One region of the Cupriavidus sp. 01L46 genome, then DNA from elsewhere that is predicted to be linked to it. Evidence: riboswitches for the same ligand, from Rfam matches in the RefSeq annotation. Region 1 holds a riboswitch; the other holds the start of a gene.
The links. A riboswitch is a leader RNA that binds a small molecule or an ion and turns the genes downstream of it on or off. The one in region 1 is predicted to bind glycine.
Positions count from the first base shown of each region.

Region 2: it holds a riboswitch for glycine, as region 1 does, so the genes downstream of both, gcvT (glycine cleavage system aminomethyltransferase GcvT) here and AC1DS3_RS07445 (D-amino acid dehydrogenase) in region 1, are expected to answer to the same signal.

Region 1 covers NZ_JBFTSF010000027.1:24,988-28,167, forward strand. The annotation lists gene AC1DS3_RS07435 (PqiC family protein) at 1-366, shown strand, start outside; partial or broken gene AC1DS3_RS07440 (isochorismatase family protein) at 582-1,025, shown strand; glycine riboswitch at 1,132-1,228, shown strand; gene AC1DS3_RS07445 (D-amino acid dehydrogenase) at 1,397-2,665, shown strand; gene AC1DS3_RS07450 (DUF3772 domain-containing protein) at 2,691-3,180, opposite strand, start outside.
Region 2 covers NZ_JBFTSF010000002.1:20,616-23,795, forward strand. The annotation lists gene AC1DS3_RS01015 (UvrD-helicase domain-containing protein) at 1-1,147, opposite strand, end outside; gene AC1DS3_RS01020 (glycine zipper 2TM domain-containing protein) at 1,376-1,606, shown strand; glycine riboswitch at 1,695-1,782, shown strand; glycine riboswitch at 1,804-1,954, shown strand; gene gcvT (glycine cleavage system aminomethyltransferase GcvT) at 2,053-3,180, shown strand.

The DNA.
Region 1 (3,180 bases):
CTCAGGCTATTGGCGCAGGATCGCTGGTCGGCATCGCTGCCGGATGAGTTTCGGGACGCGCTGTCCCAGCGATTGCAGGCGAGCCTGGGCGCGGTCGATGCCTACCAGCATGGCAGGTCCGGCGCGGAGCCGCTTTACCGCGTCAGCGCGGAAGTGGTGCAGATCGATGCCCAGATCGACGAACGCGTCAGCGCCATCGTCAACTGGACCGTGCGCCGAATGCCCGATGGCAGGGTGACGGTGGGCCACACACGGGCGGAGTTGGCCGCGCCGGGTGGCGTGGACGGCGTTGTCGCTGGCTATCAGCAGGTAGTGGTCAACGCTGCTGCCGATATCGCGGCGGCTGTGCGTTCGCTACGGCTGTGAGTCTCGCGCGGCGTGGCCTCTGTGGCGCATCGCCTGGTGCCTCAAAATATCAATCAATAAAATTGAACAAGTTATCCGACGAACTCATCACATCGACGGCCGGCTCTGCCATAAAGTTCAACCTATGGACGGATCGGCGCCAAAGACGACGTTCTAAATAATTCAACCATGTAGCCAAGTGGCCAAATAGCCAAGTAGCCAAGGAGAGAGAAATCATGACCAACGCCAAGCTCGAAGTCCTGACCCCGCAAAACAGCCAGCTGATCTTCATCGACCACCAGCCGTAGATGGCCTTCGGCGTGCAGTCAATGGACCGCCAGGCGATGAAGAACAACGCGGTCGGGCTGGCCAAGGCGGCCAGGATCTTCAATATCCCCACCACCATCACCACGGTGGAGAGCGAGTCTTTCTCCGGCTACACCTACCCCGAACTGCTTGACGTATTCCCCGGCCAGCAGACGCTGGAACGCACCTCGATGAACTCGTGGGACGACCAGAAGGTGCGCGACGCGCTGGCCGCCAACGGCCGCAAGAAGATCATCGTGGCCGGCCTGTGGACCGAGGTTTGCAACACCACCTTCGCGCTGTCCGCGATGCACGACAGCGACTACGAGATCTACATGGTGGCCGACGCCTCCGGCGGCACCAGCAAGGAAGCTCCCGCCCGCTGAAATTCGCGGCCTGAACCCGCAGGGAACTTCCCCAGGCAGTCAGACTAGTGCTAAAGTTCCGAGCCATGCCACCTGGTATTACCCGGCGGCATGCAAAGTGATATCGGGAGAGACTGCCTAGCCAAGCGCCGGGCAGCGCCGAAGGAGCAACCGCCCCGGAAACTCTCAGGCAAAAGGACCGGTATCACGTTTGAACTCTGAAGAACCCCGGCGCTCGTCAGCCGGCGGTACCGAAGGAGCAAGCGATCCTCGCCACCCCCAAAGTGGCGTATCGTGAATCTCTCAGGTCAAGGACAGAGGGGGCGTCTTTTGTGCATGCCGCGCAAGAGGCTCCCATCCGACGTCCTGGAACCATAGAGATGAAAACAATTGCCGTTATCGGTGGTGGCATCACCGGCGTGACCACTGCCTATGCGCTCGCCAAACGCGGTTTCTCGGTCACGCTGCTCGAAAAACACCGCTATGCCGCCATGGAAACCTCGTTCGCCAACGGCGGCCAGCTTTCCGCTTCCAACGCCGAAGTCTGGACACACTGGTCCACCATCCTCAAGGGCATCAAGTGGATGCTCAAGAGCGATGCGCCGCTGCTGGTCAACCCGCGCCCGAGCTGGCACAAGCTGTCCTGGTTCGCCGAGTTCATCGCCGCCATTCCCCATTACCGCAAGAACACCATCGAGACCACGCGCCTGGCAATTGCCGCGCGCGACCACCTGTTCTCCTGGGCGGCGGCCGAAGGCATCGATTTCGACCTGAAGAAGGAAGGCATCCTCCATATCTATCGCGACAAGGCGGGTTTCGAGCATGCCGGCAGGGTGTCCAAGCTGCTGGCCGAGGGCGGGCTGGAGCGCCACGCCGTCACGCCGGAAGAAATGCGCGCCATCGAGCCGACCCTGGCCGGGCAGTACTACGGTGGTTATTTCACCCAGAGCGACTCCACTGGCGACATCCACAAGTTCACCAGCGGCATGGCCGCGGCCATCGACCGCCTGGGCGTGCGTTGCCTGTACAGCCAGGATGTCCAGTCGGTCAGCACCGATGGCCGGCAGGTCACCATCGTCAGCAGCGATGGCCAGCAGGCCGAATCGCGCGTGTTCGACGGCGTGGTTGTCTGTGCCGGCACGGCCAGCCGGGCGCTGGCGGCCAGCCTTGGCGATCGCGTCAACATCTATCCGGTCAAGGGCTATTCGATCACCGTCAACCTGAATGACGCGCAAAGCCAGGCGGCCGCGCCCGTCGTGAGCCTGCTCGACGACGAGACCAAGCTGGTCACCAGCCGCCTGGGCGTTGACCGCTTCCGCGTGGCGGGCACGGCGGAGTTCAACGGCTACAACCGCGACATCCGCGCCGATCGCATCCGCCCGCTGGTGGAGTGGGTCAACCAGTGCTTCCCCGGCGTCAGCACGCGCAGCGTGGTGCCCTGGGCCGGCCTGCGGCCGATGATGCCTACCATGCTGCCGCGCGTGGGCCGGGGCCGTGCGCCCTGCGTGTTCTACAACACCGGCCACGGCCACCTGGGATGGACGCTGTCGGCGGTCACTGCGGACATGATCGGCGATGTGGTGCAGCAAGCCATGGGCGCCAGGCGTGCGCATGGCGTGCAGGACTCGGTGGCGCTGGTGACTCCGTAACGGGCCGCGTAAGGGGCCGGACGCGTTACGCRCCAAGCGCGGCCATATTCTCCACCCGCAACGTCTGCGGGACCGACAGCGAGATATCGGCCGCGCGCAGCCGCTTCAGTATCTCGAACAACAGGTCGCTCTTGGTCGCGGTGGCGATCCGGGGGCTGCCGACGTAGCCCGTCACGCTAAGCGTGATTCCGTTCGGCGCCAGCTGGCTGAACGTGACGGATGGCGCGGGCTTGTCGAGGATCGCCTCATTTTCCCGATAGGAGTCGAGCAGCAGTTCGCGCACCTGTTCGGGATCGATGTTCAGCGGGAAGGTGAGCAGCAGCGTCGCGACGCCTTGCGTGCTGTTGCTCATCGTCACGTTGCGCAGGTTCTGCGAGATCAGCTGCGAGTTGGGCACGATCACGGTCGAGCGGTCGCCCAGCAGGATCTCCGTCGCGCGCACGTTGATGCGCTTGATGTCGCCCTCCAYGCCGCCGATGCTTACCATGTCGCCGACCTTCACCGGGCGCTCGGTC
Region 2 (3,180 bases), on a different contig from region 1:
AGAGCACATAGGGAATGCGCTCGCGGCGCAGGATCTGCTCGAACAGGCGCGCCTGGTGGTTGCCGCGATACAGGATGGCGTAGTCACGGAATTGCGCGCGCCGCTCGAACTTGTGGGCCGACAAGCGGAACACGACCGACTCCGCCTCGTGCTCCTCATCGTTCATCGGGTTGACGGCAATGGGGTCGCCCATGCCGTGCTCGCTCCACAGCTTCTTGTCGAACAGCTTGGGATTGTTGGAGATGACCGCGTTGGCCGCCTCCAGGATGCGCACGGTGGAGCGGTAGTTCTGCTCCAGCTTGACCACCTTCAGATCGGGGAAATCGGTCTGCAGCAGCTTGAGGTTGTCCAGCGTGGCGCCGCGCCAGCCGTAGATGGCCTGGTCGTCGTCGCCCACCGCGGTGAAGGCCGGCGCGCGCAGGTGCGAGCCGCCGGCGAGCTGCTTGAGCAGCTGGTACTGGCAGGCGTTGGTGTCCTGGTACTCGTCCACCAGGAAGTAGCGCAGCCGGTTCTGCCAGCGCAGGCGCACCTCTTCGTTGCGCGCGAACAGCTCAGCCGGCAGGCGGATCAGGTCGTCGAAGTCCACCGCCTGGTAGGCATGCAGCGTAGCCACGTAGTTGCGGTAGATCAGCGCCGCCTGGTGATCGTCGGGGTTGTCGGCCTGGGCGATGGCGGTTTCGGGATCGACCATGCCGTTCTTCCACAGCGAGATGGTGCTCTGCACGCTGCGGATCAGCTTCTTGTCGGTGGAGGCGAGCTGCTCCTGCACCATGCCGAAGCAATCGTCCGAGTCCATGATGGAGAAGCGCGGCTTCAAGCCCACGTGCTCGGCCTCGGCGCGCAGGATCTGCACGCCCAGCGAGTGGAAGGTGCTCACCGTGATCTGCTTGATGGGGATGCGCTTGCCCTCGCGCGTGGTCTTGCCTTCCATCAGCTTGGCGATCCGCTCCTGCATCTCCTTGGCGGCCTTGTTGGTGAAAGTCACCGCCGCGATGTGCTTGGGCTGGAAACCCTTGTCCTCGATCAGGTGGGCGATCTTCTGCGTGATCACCCGGGTCTTGCCCGAGCCGGCGCCGGCGAGCACCAGGCAGGGGCCGTCGAGGTAGCGAACGGCTTCGGATTGGGCAGGGTTGAGTCCGTGGGTCATGCGTGGCGGGAAGTGACGGATGTGCAGCGTGGAGGCGCGCGCTGGCTGGGCGGAGGGTGGATGCTAACACGCGGCCGAGGCACCTTTGCGGCAATGAAAGTGGCTCGGCAGGGAGGAGGTAACACTTCGTAAGGTCCGGATCCATGGGCATGCCGGCACCGTCTAACTTACATGTCCGCACGTGTGCGCTCCGTGCCGGATGCATGTCACGATACATTGGAGCGAATCATGAAAACCCTGCAATCCCTGGGCAAGGTCGCCTTGATCGGTATCGCGGTAGCGAGCATGGCCGGCTGTGCCGACATGACTCCCAAGCAACGTAACACCGCGATCGGTGCCGGCGTGGGCGCGGTCGGCGGCGCGGTGCTGACCGGCGGTGATGCGCTGGGCACGCTCGGCGGCGCCGCGGTTGGCGGCGTGATCGGTAACGTCACGACTAGCAACCCTCACAGGAGGTAGGCGAGCCGCCCGGCCCTTGCGCCGTTCCCATGGCGCCGGGGTCGGCGCGGACCGCGTTGACAAAGCCTGGGAGCTCCCGTAAATTGCGCGCATCCGACCGGGAGAGCGCGCAGATCTTGCGCCGCCGAAGGGGTATCACCCGAAAACTCTCAGGCACCATGGACTGGTTGGATCGGCTTGCAACATGCACACGATGCACGCCGTACTCTGGAGAGCGGCACCCGCCACTGATCGATCCGTCGACAGCATTGGTGAGCGTGCCCACCGAAGGGGCGCGCAAGGCTAGGGTTTCCAGCAATTGGGATCCCGCCTTGTAATCTCTCAGGTATCGAGGACAGAGGGGTCATCCGCCACAGCGGATCTGGCAGCGCTATGGCGCGCCGAATCCTGCGGCGGATGGCCCTTTTTCGTTTTCGAACCGAGATTTGCCTTCCCCCGAGGATTCCATGACGCTCCAGGCCACGCCCCTCAACGCCATCCACCGCGCACTCGGCGCCCGCATGGTCGACTTCGGCGGCTGGGACATGCCGGTCAACTACGGCTCCCAGATCGAGGAACACCATGCCGTGCGCAGCGATGCCGGCATGTTCGACGTCTCCCACATGTGCGTGGTCGACCTCAAGGGCGCCAATGTGCGCCCCTTCCTGCGCGGCCTTCTGGCCAACAACGTCGACAAGCTGCAAACGCCGGGCAAGGCGCTGTACTCCTGCATGCTGGATGAGAAGGGTGGCGTCATCGACGACCTGATCGTCTATTTCTTCGCCGAGGACGACTTCCGCCTGGTGGTCAACGCCGGTACGGCCAATGACGACATCCAGTGGATCGCGGCACGCAATGCCGCCACCGGCAGTGGCGTGGCCATCACCCCACGCCGCGGYGACAACGCGCCCGAAGGCGTGGAGCCGCTGGCTATCGTCGCCGTGCAAGGCCCGAACGCCCGCGCCAAGGTCTGGAGCGCCTTCCCCTCCACGCAACCCAGCGAAGCCCTGAAGCCGTTCAATGCGCTGGTCGTGCAGGATTCCGCGCTGGGCGAAGTCATGGTGGCGCGCACCGGTTACACCGGTGAAGACGGTTTCGAACTGGTGGTGCCCGCTGCGAATGTGGCTGGCCTGTGGGAAAAGCTGGTCGCCGAGGGCGTGCACCCGGCGGGCCTGGGCGCGCGCGACACGCTGCGCCTGGAGGCCGGCATGAACCTGTACGGCCAGGACATGGATATCCACACCTCGCCGCTCAATGCCGGCCTGGCCTGGACCGTGGACCTGCAAAGCGAACGCGACTTCACCGGCAAGGCGGCCCTGGTCGCCGGTGGCCAGGCCCAGCAGTTCGTCGGGCTGATCCTGCGCGAAAAAGGCGGCGTGCTGCGCGCCCATCAGAAGGTCATCACCCCCGCTGGCGAAGGCGAAATCACCAGCGGCACCTTCAGCCCCTCGCTGTCCCAATCCATCGCTTTTGCCCGCCTGCCGCGCGACGTGGCCATCGGCGCCGAAGTGCAGGTCGAGATCCGCGACCGCAAACTCGCCGCGACTGTGGTTAAACTGCCGTTTGTGCGCAATGGCAAGGCACTCGTGAGCTGA